Regions from separate parts of the Alteromonas sp. CH_MED4-4 genome, predicted to be linked through region 3. Evidence: predicted binding sites of a transcription regulator. Region 3 holds the regulator's gene; each other region holds the start of a gene.
What was found. The regulator sigma-54, encoded in region 3, starts transcription at its own class of promoters, with help from an activator protein. The targets are predictions, from matches to a motif close to GTTGGCACGNNNNTNGNNT.

Region 1 (6,197 bases), on a different contig from region 3:
TGAAGTTCGTGAATTGGCGTAAAGTCACCTTTCTCTGCGGCTTTATAGGCAGGCACAATTAACCATTCGCGCCATGTGAATTTAGGGTTTGCTTTGCGCATATTCTCTACGGTAGCAGCAATAGCGTTTGTAACATCACCTTGTGTTTCGGCGTCCTTTTCAATGCGCTCACGCCATGTTTGTAGCCATGCTTCCCATTCTGTCATGACCTCTGCTTTAGGCGGGTAGTAAAAGCTTTTCGTCAAACTCGCCATATCTTCAGGCATTGACGATAGCTCTCGGAAAAACAGATTGTAGTCCACGCCTGTGCGCAGCATTAATTGCAGCAGCTTAATCAGCAAGTCGTGGTTGTAGCTGGCAATGCCAAGCTTTGTTGCCCACATACTCTCCATGGCGCGTTCCATCACGCCAGAAAAACCGTCGTTGATCTCGTTAAGCTTTGAGAGCTGTTCACTGTTGCCTTCAAGTAACGGCATCAGTGAGCGACAGAACATATCAAAGTTCTTTTGCGCAGCAATGGGCTGGTTTAAAAACGAGAAGTGACGTCCGCCGCCTGTCCAAGGTTGGTAGTCTGCTTCAAAAAATTCACAAAAGCCGAATGGTCCATAATCCAGCGTAAAGCCTCCTGCGGCGCAGTTATCGCTATTAAAATTGCCCTGGCAATAACCGACGCGAACCCAACCAGAAACAAGACGCGTTAGCCGGTCTCGAAATAGTGCAGCCAGCGTTACCACTTGCTCTTCAAACAACGTGGTTGTGTCAATTTCACTTGAGTACTCTCGCTCAATAAGGTGCTTAACAATGGCTTCTAGTTCGTTTAACGCTTCGCTGTGTTCGTTACAGCGAGCTCGCCTAGCAAAAAGCTCTATTTGGCCTACGCGCAAAAAGGAGGGCGCCACGCGGGTAGAAATAGCAGTTATATTTTCTACCATCACTTCAGGTTCATAGGAATGAGACCCTTCGCGATACCACGGCCTGTCTACCGTGTCTGATTCAGACATAAACAAGCTCAGCGAACGTGAGGTCGGAATGCCAAGCGCATGCATGTGTTCTTGCACTAAAAATTCGCGCACGCTTGAGCGCAATACGGCGCGCCCGTCTGCGCCGCGACAATAAGGCGTGCGACCCGCACCTTTTAACTGCATTTCCCAACGCTTGCCGTTTAATACTGCTTCAACGATAGAAATTGCTCTGCCGTCGCCGTAGCCGTTACCTGTTCTAAACGGGCACTGCTGTGTGTACTCCGTACCGTAAATAGAAAGTGCGTAGCCGGTTGCCCAGCCGAAGGGGGTCATTGGAGCAGGTACATCCGACATGTCCCCTGAGAACAGCTGGGTGAAATCTTTAGATGTTGCCAAGCTATCGTCTAAGCCTAATTCGGCAAACAGCGTTTCGCTATGAGCAACGTACGTCGGTGCATTTAATGGGGTCGGAGTAACTGGCACATAGTGACCTGAGAACACTTGGCGCGGGTCATGGTCGTCACCATCGCACGTCGACTGCGGGTCTGGGGTAAGGGTATTCAGCAAAGAGTAATCTACGTGCTTTGCGAATTCATCTAGTGTTTTGATACGTTCTGTCACTATGCCTGCCTATTTCACTGAATGGGAAAATCTGTTTGCGAGCATCGAGGCTCAGGTTACTTTTGCACCTTTAACCATTAACAATCTCGACACTTCATACGTTTTTTCAATGATTATTGTTTAGGTCGAAGTGCAAGCTGGCCTTGCTCTACAGTTAGCTGTAAAGGTACCGTTGAAAGCATGCTTACCGCTTTGTTCGCAGGATCTAGGCGATAAACAGGGTTATTGGCTAAATAGCCATTGATGAGCTGCATGAATTCGCCACTTACAGGGGCTAAATTACCCTTAAAGCCGCCAGCATCAATTGTGCTATCAAGTAGAGACAATGAGCGCACAAAAATCGCTTTTTCTTCACTGTCGTAATAAGGCGTGCCTTCCAAAGCAAGACTTACTTTTGCAGGGTAGTTCAACCCAAATGCACTAATACGCGCAGTGGCAATAGCGCCTAGCTGAACCACGTCTCTGCCATCTGGGCCTATGGTTGCTGTCATATCTTCCACGTCTAAATAAAGAGGAATACCAGCAAGTGACGTTTGCTTCTGCAACTTACTCACTTGGCTATCAAGCACTTGTTCTAACTCGGCATTAGATACAGTGTAAACTGCCAGTTGAGAGAGAGTAGCGCAGCCTGCAAGAATGGTAGCGAAGGCAATGGAAAGTAGAATTCTCATAAAAAAGTCTCTTTTAGCAATGAGTTGTCGAATTACACCGTGCGAGCCGGAAATACTGGCGCTGCAACAAAGAAGTGCCTCTATTGTACGGGCAGAGGAAAGGGATGAACAATGAAATCGTTAATTCGCTAAGACAACGGCTTATTCAGGGAGTCCATGAGTAGGAGAGAGGCGCAAAGCGTAACGCTGGAAAAAAATACTTGGTTGCCGACACTTAATAAAATTGTGTGTATGACCACTGTTGGAATATGTGCAATCGAAAGAGCGTGAACATGGCGTCATTTATATCTCAAGTTGGACAGTTTGTCGCAATCAACTTGATTAGTTTATAGCGGCTGTATTACCGTAGGCCCCTCGGTTGGGGAGTAGCCTGTTTCCGTTTCGAATGGAAAAGTTTGTATCAACATAATTGGTCACATTACCATGGTACAAACACCTCTTGGTTGGCGAGACCATCGATAAGTCCACGCGTAAAGGTCAGGCGTGCGGATTTGTCGTGGACTCAATTAGCCTGACCGGAGTTCTAAAACTATGAGTATCTTCGCTCTTATCTTGCTAGCCTTTGCTATGTCAACAGATGCGTTTGCCGCCGCGATAGGCAAAGGTGTCAAAATCAATCGCCCTCGTTTAAGTTTTGCCCTCAAAATTGGCCTTTTGTTCGGACTTATAGAGGCAACAACTCCATTTATAGGCTGGTTCATTGGTCGCGCGGCGTCTTCATACGTTGAAGCATGGGATCATTGGATTGCGCTAATAATTCTTTCTGGTTTAGGTATTCATATGGTACTCGAGAGCCTGAAACCTGCCGAAGAAGAGTCGACGTCTCAAAAACAATCCTTTATTTTGTTGTGTATTACTGCGTTAGGCACAAGCATCGACGCAATGGCAGTGGGTGCAAGTCTCGCGCTAATTGACGTGAACATTGCTATTGCTGCGACGTTAATTGGGATAGCCACTTTTTCTATGGTAACTATTGGCATTATGTTGGGCAGTGTTATGGGAACATTGATAGGTAAGCGAGCAGAGACATTTGGTGGCATTGTGCTTGTTTCGGTTGGTACTTGGATCTTTGTGAGTCACACACTCTAGAGCGTGTTGATCTTTGTGGTTTGAACGTTAACCGTGCTTCTATTACCGCTATAGCCACGCACGTTGAAACCGTTTATTAGATAACCCGATGGGTTATTTTCATCGCCAGAAAAACCTCGGATCGCAAAGCTATCGAACATGCCGCCAGAGTTGTTTTGTCTAACAATGGTGGGCGCAAAATCTAGTGCATCGATGAAGCGCGAGATCCCTTCTTTTAAGATCAAGCATAAGCAAGGTATTACGTGTCTTTGGCAGGTTTTGCAGAGGTCATGAACGTTATGTTATCTCGTTTCTTTTAGCAAGGAAGGTAAGCAAACAATAAGGTGAGATTGATGATTATTGCGGGCTGCTACAGATACATACAGGCTGTTTATATTGATAAATGGAAATGTGCAGAGCTGTGAGTAAAAATAAACTTACTGGTCTAAACTCACCTGCGCAGCGTTTTCCTCGGTCTACTAATGCTATACACTTCGCGTTTTTATTACTCTTGCCTGCAGGCTGAACCTAAATTTTTAACTAGGACACTGAATGCGTCACACAACCCTATCTTTGCTCTTTTGTACTTTACCTTTTGCCGCCATGGCCGCTGAAAGTGTTGATTCATCAAACGCTAACTCTGGCGTGGACAGCAACGAAAAAGGCGTAGAAAAAATTACGATTGAAGGGGCGGCGACGGCGAACAACAAGCCGGTAGGGACGTTTAATTCACCTATATCTAACTTAGAATACGATCCGCGAGTCGATTTGCAATCAAGGAACATGGCAGAAGCGCAGGCTGACGTGACTATTCGCGGCGGTATATTCGAAAACACGGGTTTTCGCATAGGAAGCGCAACGCTGATCGACCCGCAAACGGGGCACTATTTCGCTGAAATTCCGATTGCGCCAGAAATGTTGACGAAGCCGAGTATTTTCACGGGCGTCGATAACGCGCTTTACGGCGTAAATAGCTCTGTAGGTACGGTGTCTTACGGCTGGCGTCCCATCCAAACAGCAGGCAGTGTGTCAGTGGGAATAGGTAATAACAACTTCAATTTGCAGCGTGTACACGGTGCAGTAAAGCACGCGCTTAGTGATTTACCCGGTTGGTCTGTTGGCGTTGAAGGAGAGTATTCTCGCTCTGAAAGTGATGGCACTATTGCTAATGGCGATCATAATTTCGAACGCGCGTCAGGGCGTATTCAGCTGGCAAGTAATGACTCACAAACCGACGTGTTTTATGGCTTTCAGCAAAAGTTTTTTGGCTGGCCTAACTTGTACACGCCTTTTAATGTAAACGAGACAGAAGACATTCAAACCCGTTTGGTCATGCTAAATCACAAACAGCGCTACGGCGAAGAGAGCATGAAAAATACCTTTGAGGTTTCTGCTTACTACAGAGAGAATGACGACCATTACGTATTCTCACGTGAAAATCCTGAAGCGTTTCAGGCGTTTCACGAAACCAAAGTTAAGTCATTGGCGTTTTCCGGTACTCATAATGTTTCGCAAGAATTTGGTATTAACTACGCAGCACAGCTTACTGCAGACGACATCACCTCAACCACGCTAGAGAACAATTTCACCTCTCGCGACTACTACAAAATAAGCGTAGTGCCCGAGTATCGAACTCAGTTGAACAGCAATGAATCGCTTACCGTTCGTTTAGGTGGGGCGTTTGACGATACAAATCGCGACGATGACCGACTGTCTTTTGTGGGCGATATTAGCTGGCTTACCCAAGCAGGGAGCAATGCCTCGCGTACACTCTATCTTTCGTATGCAGAGGCGACGCAGGTGGCTGGCTACACTGCTGTAGGCGGCAGTACCACAAGCGGTCTGTTTAGAAGTAACAACCAGTTACAGCGAGAAGTCAGCAAAAACCTAGAGTTTGGGGCATCATTTGATAAATCCTCTTTCAAAGTTGATACCGCCGTATTCTATCGCTGGGATAACGAGCTGACAGATTGGACGTATAGCTTCGACGCTACGTCAGCTCGCAGTGCAAACCCGGTTGATATCGAAACCTTAGGTGTTGAGGTGATTGCCATTAAACGCTTTGAGAGCGCAGATGTGGTGGCCAGCTACACCTATTTAGATAAGTCTGAAGACTATCGAATTGATGAGGTAGACGCGAGCTTTTACGCGCTTAACTATCCGCCGCATCGCGCCACCCTTGGGTTGGTGTGGTTTGCAACCGATACGGTTGAAGTGCGCATTGACAACGAGTGGCGGAAACAAGAAACCAATGCGCTTAGAAACGGCGGTGACTCTGCGTTTTTCTCACATGTCACTTTCACATATTCACCTGCTCAGGTTGAAGGGTTAAGCCTGGTATTGGCAGTCGATAACTTGTGGGATGAGCGCTTTGAAGAAATCCCAGGAACGCCGGGGCGCGGCGACCAATATTCTGCCACTGTTACCTATTTTTGGTAAGGGCGGCGCAATGACAGTTAATTATCCTCATACCTTGGACGATTTTGCTGGACGATGGACGCTAACGCGCAAAATCATCCAGCGAAATGGTGATGTATTTACCTTTTCTGGCGAGGCTGAATTTAGCTGGCTGGAAGGCAGCGTACAAAAAGAAAAAAGCGGCTTGGCGTATTACGAAAAAGGCGAAGTAACTGCGCCTAACGAAAGCGTAATGCCCGCAGAACGTCGGTATTTCTGGCAGCAGCCTCAAACTGGTTTATTTGAAGTGTTGTTCGACGATGAACGTTATTTTCATTCTTTCAGTGCGACCAACCCAAACGCAGAGCACTTGTGCGGCGATGATAATTACGTGGTGCGCTATGACTTCACAGCGTGGCCTGTGTGGCGCTCTACGTGGCAGGTCAATGGGCCACGCAAAGACTACACCATGGTGAGT
Region 2 (6,197 bases), on a different contig from region 3:
GCGAAACAAGTGCACTACACTTCTTATCGACGAAGAATGCACAAGTCACCGAAGTACATAAGTTTGATAGCTTTGATGGTACGCTGTCTGACGGTGGCAAACTTAACGTGGCGGTTGACTTATCGTCAGTGAATACAGCCATTGATATTCGCAACAAGCGAATGCAAGAGATGCTGTTCAACGTGACCAAGTTTGCACAAGCGACATTTGAGGCCAACTTGCCTGAGTCGATGATGAACCTGAAATCGGGCCAAGTTGTTAACGGGAAGGTAGACGGTATTTTGATGTTGCACGGAAAAGCCGTTCCTACGTCATTTGCTGTTAAAGCAAGTAAAGTAAACGACGATACGCTTACCGTATCAACCACGTCACCAACGTTAATTAAAGCAGAGTCTTTTGGACTTGCTGAAGGCGTAGCTGCACTTCAAAAAATTGCAGGGCTTAAGAGCATAACAACAACAGTACCCGTAACGTTTTCAGTTACGTTTACTCAATAAAACATTGTTATTGCCGCCGTCTATCGATAAAAAGCTAGGTGGCACGTGACTAAACGCAATAAAAAACCGCACACATGTGCGGTTTTTTTGTTTTGATATCTACTTTGAGTCCATTATGCGCTGTTAGGAAGCCTGTGGCGCATAGGCAATGGCTTTTGACTTAGTACTTGCTCTGGCATGCTCTGCCACACGTTATCAGGAAGCGCAGGTACTTCTGCCTTGTGCTGTGATATAGCGAAATACCCCATTGCAACGCGTAAACGCTTAAGTGCTTTACACTCATTCACTTCCTGGTCAATGACAAACACGCCCCACTTACGCATGGCTATGCCTAGTTTATCGCTGCTTGTTAAGCGGATAACCGGCGCCGCTAACACCATGCCTACCAATACAGGTAACAACCACATAAATAGCGACGGGGTGAAGTAGAAAGTAGTTACGCCCCACGCTACCGCTAAACAGCTCATAATTTGCGTGTGTTTAATTGCAACTTTCCATGGCACTTTGCGCCCTTCACGCTCTTGCGCTTCCCATTTAACAGAGTGGCCAACAAAAACGCTAATCACAAAATAACTGTGATAGAACATCATTAGCGGCGCAATAAGCACGGCCATAGTTAATTCAATTGCTGCCCCTTTAAGCAAAGACCACGCGCCACCAAATTCGCCACGACGTTTTATTAAAGCTAAAGTAATACCGAGAAGTTTAGGCAAGAATAATAAGGCCGCCGTACCCCACATGGTTACCATCATCATGTCTTGGCGCGCTACCTGCCAACTAGGGAACAGCTGGTATTCAGACACGAAGAACTCTGGCACTGACGTGGCGCGAATTAACGCATCTGCTGTACCTAGCGCCAACATGCAAAATAGTATGAGTGAAGAGATGTACGCAAACGCACCAAATAAGAAGTGCAGGCGGTTTGCCATTTTAAGACCTTTAACGTTCAATAACCCTAAATGCTGTATGTTGCCCTGCACCCAACGACGGTCGCGAATTGCGTAGTCAACAATGTTACTTGGCACTTCTTCATAGCTGCCCGTGGTGTCGGTAAGCAAGTAGGCCTGCCAGCCAGCACGGCGCAGTAGCGCAGCCTCAACAAAGTCATGACTTAAAATTTCACCACCAAAAGGCGCGCGCCCTTCAAGGGTAGGTAGCCCGCAATGCTGCATAAATGGTGCAATACGAATAATGGCATTGTGCCCCCAATAGTTTGCACTGTCTGTTTGCCAAAACGATAGACCTGTCGCCAACATTGGGCTGTAAAGATGAGCAGCAAACTGCACAAAACGACCAAAGAAGGTGTTTTGACGTACCGGCATTGGAATGGTCTGCACTAACGCCGTATCAGGGTTTTGCTCAATACGACGCGCCAAGTCTTGCATGCGCTCTCCAGTCATTACGCTGTCGGCATCTAATACAATCATTGACTCGTAATTTGCACCCCAGCGTTCACAAAACTCTTTAAGGTTGCCCACTTTTCTGTGCAGATTCTGTTCGCGACGACGGTAAAATACTTGGCTAGAGAAGGCACCTAAACGTTTCTTCAGTCGGGAAAAGGCACGTAGCTCTGCATCCGCTTTTTCCATATCGCGGGTGTCGCTGAGCATGAAAAAGTCGAATTTAGAACTGTTGTCACTTTCCATTAATTCGCGAATACAAGCTTCAAACCCCACCATAATACGGCGGGTATCTTCGTTATAAACCGGCATGACCACGGCGTGCTTTTGCGTTAATGGCGCAGTAGCATCAGGAGACGTTTGATTTCTGCGCAAGCTCAACGGGTCGACGTTAAAAAGCTGCAAAAAGAAACCGATAATGCCTGTCCAAAACGCCATACACAACCATGCGAACAGGGTTAGCCCCAACCCCAGCTGTGCAATCTCTAGGTTGGTAAGGCCGTTAGGTAAAAAGATTTCGTACAAACTCCAACCGGCCAGTGCCGTGCTTGGAATAACTAGCATTGCCATGATAAACAAACGCATATGCTCTCCTTTTAAGATGAAATGTGAAGCACGTGCAGTGCCATCACTTTTAACCTGAGGCACGGCTTTAGCCTCGTCCGATACCGCTGCGCAAGCGCGATTATTTTGGTTGGTAGACATAATTCCAAACCTCACTCACACGTTTACCGTCTTTCTCAATGTAAGCGCGCATATCTACCGTCTGCTTTTCTTTCGGCTTAACAAAGAAGGTGGCTCGCCACTCTTGTCCGTCAGCTACGGGGTAAAGTCGCTGCTGAGAGATCGTGCCGTTGGTACCCTGTACCACCAGCTTCATCGACTCGTTATCAAAAGCAATGGCAGAAGGCGCGCTGAAGTCCACGCTGAACTGTCGTGTCGTATTTAGACTGTCGTTTTTAAACTCGTCACCCGGCAACACAGCCTTGCCTTGGCGGGTACGTACTACTGAGGCCAGTTCACTGACAAACGGATTTTGTTCTACGGTTTTAAGCTCGTAAGCGAAATACAGTGATTCGCCCGAATTGAATGGCTTTTCAGGCGTCCAAAAAGCCACAATATTGTCGTGTATTTCGGATTTAGTCGGAATTTCGACGACTTCTAATCGGCCTTTCTCAAAACCAGCTTCTGGCGTCACCCATAGCCCTGGGCGTATATGGTAATTGGCCTCTGCGTCGAGGTAATTATCCCATTCGCCGTCGCGTTGAAGCATGCCGAATCCTTTAGGGTTTGCGTCGCTAAGTGACGTGACTTGAAGGCGTGCAGGGTTAGTCAGCGGGCGCCAAATTTCTTCACCAGCGTGAGTTACCATGAGTACACCGTCACTATCATGCACCTCTGGACGATAGTCGTCATGACGCTTTTCTGTGTTCTCGCCATACAAGAACATACTGGTAAATGGTGCAATGCCTAGCTTGCTCACGTCATCTCTGGCAAATAACCAACTCTCTACCTTAACGCTGGTATCAATATCAGGCTGTATAACAAATTTGTACGCGCCCGCTACAGAAGGGCTTTCAAGACGCGCATAAACAGTAATAGGCTTACCCTCACTCGGTTCTATGACCCAGAACTCAGTGAAGTGGGGGAACTCTTCGCCTTTGGCTAGCGCCGTATCAATCGCAAGACCTCGTGCTGAGATACCGTACACTTGATTTTTACCTACAAGACGGAAGTACGATGCCCCCAAAAACACAGCAAATTCGTCTTTGTACTCTTCGTTCTTGATAGGGTAGTGAACGCGAAACCCAGCAAACCCTGACTTTTCGTCCGTTAGCCCAGCTAACCCTGACGCAGACCCGTCATAGTTGAACATGTCACTGTTGAACGCTAGGCGTTCAGGCTTATTGCTTTCACCAATAGTGTGGATAGTGACGGGGTATTCATATAAAAAACCCGGGTGAAAAAACTGCAGTTCGTAGTCATTCTCACCATGCCAAAGACTCTGCTCGGGCTTGAAGCGAATTGAACGATACGTGGTGTAGTCAATTTCTTTAAGCTTGCTGTTTAACCCGTGATCGTCCTGCTCGTAGCTCTCTGTCGCTGACTGGCGTGCAGCATCAATAATTGACTGAAGAACCGGCGATGCTTTTTGAGGCTGATTGTCGTTGTTAACCTCAACTGCACCTGCTTGTTGAAACGCAAATAATGCGATGACACTGCTCATCGCTAAAAGAAGGTGTGACAGCTTATTGCGCTGACGCACATTCGTTTGTAAATCTTTACCGAAAATTGAAACTGGCTTAGCCATTTGTCCTCTCCTTATGAAAACAATGGTTATCCAGATGACCATCAACAACTCGTTACACGCCTTACCTACTGAAAAGCGTTTTTTACAAAAACGGTATTGATTGAAGCCACGCGAGAAAGGCGCTCTCTTCCTTTCTGTGTTCACTGACATCGCGGATATCGCGAAAGCCGAATTCCTTGCCTAATGGCTTGAGTGAACGTTGGATAACTCATAATGACTTGAGCAAAAGCTGTTCCAACACGAAATAGCCGCCGTTATTTTTTATATTTTTCATAATTTACAATGCTTTACAAACACACACATTGTGGATTATTGGAGAACACTGGCTTGTAAAAATGTCCGATGAGTTAGACAAAAGGATAACTGTTGTTTTTTAGAGACAGTTTTGTGTGCCAACGTTTTACTAGGAATACATCAAACTTTGATTTTGAACATTTCAAATGTGTAGCCTCTAAAAAGCCAGACGTATTTTATCTATAAATATTAGCAACATAGATAAATTAAGACATATCAAAATAGTGATTTAGTACGAAGTTGGCAAACGCTTTGCTATTCATCATGTAGATAAATAAATCGGACACTATTTCTTAACGGAAATAATAAAGATGGCATGAAGACGGTTTTCGTTTCTTTGACCATCAACCCAGTAACACTTTGTTGCGCGCTATAAACGCGCCGCCTTACAACAATTTTTGCAGAACGTCTGAAATGGACGGAAGCAACGTAAGGGGGTTACTGAACATACTAAGGAGTTATCACATGCGTAAATCAATCACACTTATTGCTGCTTTAACTGCAGCGGCACTTCCTCTTACAGCTATGGCCGACAAGCCTGACTGGCGTTACGTAGAAGGTGGTTACACCAAAATGGACTTTGACGACAATGAGTCTTTTGAACCAGACGGTTTAACCGTTAACGGTAAATACCTATTGAATAGCAACTGGTACCTAAACGGCGAGTATAGCTTCTTTGAAGAGGGCAACTTTGACTTTGATATGCTGACACTAGGTGCGGGTTACCGTTTACCTGTTAACGCGACAACAGACGCGTATTTTGGTGCCAACTTAGAGCGTATTGACGGTGACGTAAACGACGAAACAGGTTACAGCATTAATGCTGGCCTTCGCTCGATGATCACAGAGCAGGTAGAGCTGGCGGGTGAAGTTGGCTACTACGATGTAGACGATGGTGAAGCGACATTTAGAGTAGGCGCTAACTATTACATCACGCCACAATGGGCTGTGGGTGCAAACTACAGAATCATTGATGATTTAGACATTATGCAGGTAACTGCACGTTACGCGTTTTAAGCCTTCCTCTCCTCAGGTAGGTAGCCGGGTTGCTCGACCCGGCTTTTTTATGTCTATTGTTCTTCAGCTTCGCTTGGCTCAATATCTTCTTTTCTTTTGATATCTACACTTTCATGAAGCTCTGAATAGACCAGCACCGCCTCACCCGATTTGAGTCTGTTTAACACTTGCTGCACTTTCACATCTAGCGCAACTTCTTCAGCGCCGTAGTCCGTGCCCTCTCGCAGAGCAAAAGACTCAGCCAGGCTATAAAGCGTATCGGCTTCTAGCGCGTCAATGGGGATTATCATTCACACTCCTGATAAAAAGCGTTTGGGTAAATTATTAGGACATCAACATTAGCGACTGACGTAACGACACGTAGTATTTACAGGTAAGGCTTCACTTACAAAGCGTTTCACCCGTTCGTGCAGCCATACTTTAGGATTTAATATAGAACCCTGCATGAACCCAACGTGACCGCCTCGTTCACTTAGCTCCACGATAACGTTGCGCGCAAGCTCTTCTTCCTTAGGCACAATTAAGTGATTCATAAAGGGATCATCTATGCTATGCAATACCAGTGTAGGACAGTGGATCGCGCTTAAAAAGTGATACGCACTACACTTTTCATAGTAGTCTTGAGCGTCTGCAAAGCCGTGAAGCGGCGCTGTGATCTTCTCGTCGAATTGGGTAAAG
Region 3 (6,197 bases):
ACGTCAGACACTTTATCGTCGGTATCTGCGGTGAGTAAACGGGTAACCGGAACAATACCAACAAGGTTGTCAGTTCGGTTTACCACGTAAAACGTATCCGTATTCTCAGGTAGCTCGCCTTTTAAGCGGATATAGCGCAGAACCACGTCAATGGTCACATCGGGACGTAATGTGATGGTGTCGGTGTTCATGATGAAACCAGCGGTTTCTTCACCGTAAGACAGCGCTTGCTCTGCGCGCACGCGATCTTGTGCATCCATCGAGTCTAGAATGTCGGCCAATACTGGCTCGGGAAGGCTGCTTAGCGTCTCTGCTAAGTCATCGGTATCCATCTCTTCAAGTGCGTCAACCACATTAGCGGGAAGCATTTTTGTAATGATACCGTTTCGAACATCGTCAGACAGTTCTTCTAAAATGTCGCCGTGAAAGTCACCATCAATGAGCTCCCATAATTCGTCACGGGTTCTGCTAGGGCTAGATTCAAGAATGTGGGCGACGTCTGAAGGCGGTAATTCAAGCAGAAGCTTACGTACAGATACGAATTGACCGTTGGTCAACGCAGCGTTGAGTGCGCGTAACTGAGTTTGTACGTATTTAGAAACAAGCGCTTCTGCCATAAGGCGTTATTCCTACAAGCTAAAAGATGAACAATGCAGGCCATAGAGCCTAAGTGGGCGTAGAATATCGCAATTATGATGAGTCTGTCATGATAATTGCGTAGGTTTTGCGCGGGATTTTAAGATAACTGCGCTAAGTGTTGATTAATTGGTCAATGGATTGGGCAAGTAAGACTATTCGTCTTCGTTAAATCTGCCCTCAATAAGCTCTTCAATAGCTGCAAGTGCATCAACAGCATCACTGCCGTCCACAATCACGTCTACCTGTTCACCTTGATGGCTTTCAAGCATCATTAATCCCAATACACTGCTTGCGTCTGCTTCTTTATCGCCTTTTTTTAAGATGATTTTAGCGTCGAATTGATTAGCCAGTTTAACCAGTTGGGTCGCCGCTCTTGCATGCAACCCTAACTTATTGACGATAGTTAGCGTTTTTTGAATAGTCATTACTGATTCAGCTCTCTATGGCGAATTTGTACATCAGGGTGTATTTCACTGAAGGTTTTCGACAGGGTCTGTGCGATATAAACCGAACGGTGTTGGCCACCAGTACAGCCAATCGCTACGGTTACGTAACTTCTGTTATTGCGCTCTAAATGAGGCAGCCATGTCGTTATTAAATTCTGAATTTGCCAAATGAACTTGGTCACTACAGGCTGCGACCCCAAAAATACTTCTACTGGCGCGTCTAATCCGGTCAGATGTTTAAGGTCGGGCTCCCAGTGGGGGTTAGGTAAAAAGCGGGCATCAAAAACGTAATCCGCATCTTTAGGAATACCGTGCTTAAAGCCAAACGACTCGAACACAAGCACAAGGCGTGAGCTTTTCTTACCCAAGATACGCTCTCGAATTAACTCTGCCAGTTGGTGAATGGTAAGCTTATCAGTGTCTAAATATAAATCTGCGCGTTCAGCAATAGGAGCAAGTAGGGCTGACTCGGCTTTAATGGCTTCTGAAAGCGATTTATTAAGCTTGGCGAGAGGGTGAAGACGACGTGTTTCGCTAAAACGCTTAACCAGTACATCATCGCTCGCGTCAATGTAAACAATGGTCATCGACCACGAAGAAGGCAGGTAGTCTAGAATTTCTACCAAATCGTCAGGATTTTTAGGTAAGTTTCTCACATCGATACTTACCGCAACCTGATCGTACTCGTCAACAACTGTATGGGTTAAGGTGGGAAGTAAGTTTACCGGGATATTATCAACACAGTAATAACCTAAATCTTCCAATGCGCGAAGTGCGACAGACTTACCAGACCCCGAACGACCACTGATTATTATCAGCTTCACCTACTTTCTCCCTAATACTCTGGTTTTATCACATACGCGTTGTTGAATTAGGCGCCTACTAAACGGTTAATAGGCGCTTAATGTTTAACTTAATGCAGATAGAATATCGTCGCTTGTCGTTGCGCGACGTATTGCTTTAATCGTTTCTTTGTCGCTTAGTTTACCAGCCACGGTGGCCAGCGTTTGAAGGTGTCCTTCGGTCTGTTCCTCGGGAACGAGTAGCGCAAAAAAGATGTCTACGGGTTTCTCGTCAAGGGCGTCAAAGTCGATTGCTGGCGTGCTGGTTACAACAATGGCAATCACTTTCTCAAGGCCCGGCAGGCGCCCGTGGGGCAGGGCGATACCATTGCCAATGCCTGTACTACCCATACGCTCTCGAGCCATCAAACTGTTAAGTACCGTTGCCTGATCAATGTTCTCGTTTTGCTTGGCAGCGATATCAGCGATGATCTCAAGAATTCGCTTTTTACTATTACACTGAACCGCACACTCGGTGCGGTCCAGACTTACGATGGCTTGTATATCCATGCTTAATTAACTACTAATGTTTTTTCAGTTTTTCCTTATGCTTGATTACCTGCCGGTCGAGTTTATCAACCATGCTGTCAATCGCCGCATACATGTCGGTATTTTCTGAGGATGCGAATACTTCAGCGCCACTTAAATGAACGGTCGCTTCGGCTTTTTGATTTAATTTTTCAACGTTCAGGATGACATGCACATTAGAAATGTGATCAAAGTGACGTTCAAGTTTGCTGAACTTCGTATCGACATAATTACGCAAAGAGTCGGTGATTTCGACATGATGACCAGTAAGGTTGATTTGCATATTTCGTCTTCCTTATATTATTAAGCCCGATTAAATAAGGCTTTTGCGTTGGTTCGACGGCGGGATCGACAACGATTCCCGGTACTTTGCTATTGTTCGCCGGGCAACTTTAATGCCTTGTTCGGCCAACAATGAAGCAATCTTGCTATCACTTAGCGGCTTGCTAGGCTTTTCAGCGGCCACTAATTTCTTGATCAATGCACGAATCGCTGTAGATGAACATTCACCACCAGACTCTGTTGCAACGTGGCTTGAGAAGAAATACTTCAATTCGAAGATTCCACGTGGCGTATGCATGTACTTTTGCGTTGTCACTCGCGAAATAGTGGATTCGTGCATATCTACCATTTCTGCGACATCATTTAGCACCATTGGTTTCATCATTTCCGGGCCGTGCTCAAAAAAGCCCATTTGCTGCTGCACAATGCAGTTTGCAACCTTCATTAAGGTTTCGTTACGAGATTCAAGGCTCTTTATGAACCACTTAGCCTCTTGCATGTGTGAGCGGATGAATTGTGAATCGCTACTATTCTTGGCACGGCGACTCATTGCTGCGTATTGTTGATTTACGCTTAACTTAGGCAGACTGTCGGGGTTCAGCTCAACCACCCAACGGCCATTTTTCTTGGTTACTGAGACATCAGGAATAACGTACTCAGGCTCTTTAGTAACTAAAGCACTACCTGGGCGAGGATTCAAGGTTTGCAGCAAACGCATTGCCTCGCGTAGCTGATCTTCTTTCAATCGGCTTTTACGCATAAGCGTACGATAGTCTTTGCTGCTCAGTAAGTCAGAGTACTCTTCAATCAGTTGCTTTGCTTCAGCAAGCCACGGTGTGTCTTCTGAAAACTGGCGCAATTGCACCATCAAACATTCTTGTGGAGAGCGAGAGCCAGAACCAATAGGGTCGAACATCTGAATGCGCTTAAGCACACATTCTATTTCGTCCATTTCAATCGGCTCTTCCATATCATCATCGTTAACCGCTTCTAAAATATCGTCAAGGGTAACGGTTAAATAACCTGACTCGTCAATAGAGTCGATGATTGCTGTAGCGATTGCGCGATCGGTATCCGAGAAATGGGTAAGGCGCATTTGCCAAAGAAGGTGCTCTTGAATATCTTCAGTAGTCTCTCCTTGGAAGATTTGCTCGTCGTCATTGGATGGACCCGGAGCAGGCGAAGATGAAGCAGAGTAGTATTCATCCCACGTACTGTCGATTGGCAGCTCATCGGGAAGATCGTTTTTCTCAAGTGCATCGCCGGCTTCTAATGTGTCACTAGATGCAGAAGCAGTGGCCTCAGAGCCGCTGTCATCGTTGTCGATATTGTTCTTTTCTAGTTGCGGCTCGTCGTTACCTTCTTCAACTTCTAATAGCGGATTAGAATCGAGCGCTTCTTGGATCTCTTGTTGAAGATCAAGTGTAGAAAGCTGCAGCAGTTTAATGGCCTGCTGAAGCTGTGGTGTCATGGTAAGTTGTTGGCTAAATTTTAGCTGTAAAGATGGTTTCATCTACGTCTTATTTAAATGCTCTAAATTGAATATACCAGAGCGAAACTGAAAAATGACAATTCGGTTACATTAACTATAGCCTGAATTGTTCGCCTAGGTATACATCCCTTACTTTTTGATTACTTAAAACCTGTTCCGCCGTTCCTTGCGCAATAAGCTCGCCATGACTCACAATGTACGCCTTTTCACAAACATCCAATGTCTCTCGTACGTTATGGTCCGTGATAAGGATTCCAATACCCCTATCGCGAAGATGTTGTATTATCTTCTTTATATCATTAACTGATATTGGATCAACACCAGCAAATGGTTCGTCTAACAAAATAAATTGCGGTTTTGCTGCCAGAGCGCGGGCAATCTCAACGCGACGGCGTTCGCCCCCTGACAAACTCATCCCAGTACTATTACGTATATGGTTAATATTAAATTCATCAAGTAGCGCATCTGCTTCTTCTTCTTGCTGTTGTGAATTTAAATCTTTACGGGTTTGCAAAATGGCCATGATATTTTCATGCACTGTGAGCTTTCTGAAAATAGAGGCTTCCTGCGGTAGGTAGCCAATTCCGCGGCGTGCACGCTCGTGCATGGGCTGATGAGTTAGCTCATTGTCGTCGATTTCAATCTTGCCTTTATCCAGATTCACTAAACCAACAATCATGTAGAATGTGGTGGTCTTACCAGCGCCATTTGGGCCAAGAAGACCAACAATTTGACCCGTTGAGACAGACAGACTTACATCTCGAACAACCTGTCTTGACTTGTAAGCCTTAGCAAGATTTTTAGCGCTCAAAGTTGCCATTGCTATTCATTGCCCTCGTTGTCTTTTTTGTCTTTCTTAGACGAAGTTTTGCGAATGGTCTCAGGTGTGAATACTGTAGTCACTCGACCCTCACCATCCTTACCTGCGCCGCCAGTCGCTAGCAATTGCTCGGTAATCATATCGAACGTGATGTTGTCACCCTGTACTTTACTGGTGTCTTGTTTCAACTCTGCGTTTCCGGCAAGAGAAATCGTTCGGTTCACCACTTCATAGCGTATTTCATTAGCTTTTGCCGAAACTGGCGTGCCGTCTTCCAATTGCTGGGAATAGCTTGCAGGCTTTCCTCTAGCAATAAATATTTCACGACCACCACCGTCAGTGGCAATTACTTCCACTTCGTCAGCTTCAATAACCAAAGAGCCTTGAGTTATGAGTACGTCGTCTTTGTACAACGCGGTTTTATTTTTACCGTCGATAAACTGGGTGTTCGAGCCTATTTTTATGGGCTGCGAAAAATCATCTTCACTGGCGTGTACCGCACCGCTAGCGATGGCAAGCAATAAACTAGTTGCTAGGGGAATAAGTGGTTTGTACATGATCTAAAAGCTCGTATTCTTGTGTGCGTAAATTCGCGTTAAACCCATTACTTAAAATGACATATTGGGTGCCCAGTATTTCAACGGGTTGGTCAGATGTCATTTGCTTGGTCTCTAAATTAATTTGAATGTACTCGGTCGATATACTTCTGACAAAGTCATCGCCAGTTTGGTTCTCAATATTAACTTGGTTTTCCAGCTGGATTAGCTCGTTATTGTATAGTGTACCTTCATCAGCGGTTACCACCCATGGTGATGACGCGTTTTCTGTATAAAGGGTGTATTTAGGTTGCTGAAACAATACAAAGCCAAGCTGGTCGTAATGCTCCATCGACTCTGCAAATACTTTGTGATTTAACTCACCGTCTTGATTGTACAGCGTAGTGGTTAGATTTTTTGCTTTGTAGGCGGGCTTTAGCGCATCGTTTTCACGATTCCCCTGCGTTTCCGGCTGCTCTTCCATCCACGTAGGGATGTACATCAGCATCGCCAGAATAAATAGCGCCGATATACTTAATCCTAAGCGATTAAAGCCAAACAGGCTCATACACTAGCTCCAAAAATCTCATTTGCTACCCCTTTGGCCTGCAA

Region 1: the regulator sigma-54 is predicted to act here: its motif matches at 2,697-2,715, upstream of WA381_RS00025 (manganese efflux pump MntP).
Region 2: the regulator sigma-54 is predicted to act here: its motif matches at 4,429-4,447, upstream of WA381_RS03785 (glucan biosynthesis protein).

What each region holds. Positions count from the first base shown of each region.
Region 1 is NZ_JAYMEU010000001.1:2,811-9,007, forward strand. Features, by position in the region: gene WA381_RS00015 (protein adenylyltransferase SelO) at 1-1,583, opposite strand, end outside; gene WA381_RS00020 (DUF1439 domain-containing protein) at 1,697-2,254, opposite strand; yybP-ykoY riboswitch at 2,606-2,733, shown strand; gene WA381_RS00025 (manganese efflux pump MntP) at 2,786-3,343, shown strand; partial or broken gene WA381_RS00030 (TonB-dependent receptor plug domain-containing protein) at 3,352-3,564, opposite strand; gene WA381_RS00035 (TonB-dependent receptor plug domain-containing protein) at 3,875-5,761, shown strand; gene WA381_RS00040 (DUF6314 family protein) at 5,772-6,197, shown strand, end outside.
Region 2 is NZ_JAYMEU010000003.1:221,013-227,209, reverse strand. Features, by position in the region: gene WA381_RS03795 (YceI family protein) at 1-497, shown strand, start outside; gene mdoH (glucans biosynthesis glucosyltransferase MdoH) at 611-2,602, opposite strand; gene WA381_RS03785 (glucan biosynthesis protein) at 2,583-4,208, opposite strand; gene WA381_RS03780 (outer membrane beta-barrel protein) at 4,968-5,519, shown strand; gene WA381_RS03775 (YheU family protein) at 5,573-5,809, opposite strand; gene WA381_RS03770 (hydrolase) at 5,858-6,197, opposite strand, start outside.
Region 3 is NZ_JAYMEU010000013.1:51,869-58,065, forward strand. Features, by position in the region: gene mgtE (magnesium transporter) at 1-617, opposite strand, end outside; gene WA381_RS10825 (HPr family phosphocarrier protein) at 792-1,064, opposite strand; gene rapZ (RNase adapter RapZ) at 1,064-1,909, opposite strand; gene ptsN (PTS IIA-like nitrogen regulatory protein PtsN) at 1,994-2,437, opposite strand; gene hpf (ribosome hibernation promoting factor) at 2,451-2,738, opposite strand; gene WA381_RS10845 (RNA polymerase factor sigma-54) at 2,769-4,250, opposite strand; gene lptB (LPS export ABC transporter ATP-binding protein) at 4,324-5,049, opposite strand; gene lptA (lipopolysaccharide transport periplasmic protein LptA) at 5,052-5,606, opposite strand; gene lptC (LPS export ABC transporter periplasmic protein LptC) at 5,575-6,153, opposite strand; gene kdsC (3-deoxy-manno-octulosonate-8-phosphatase KdsC) at 6,150-6,197, opposite strand, start outside.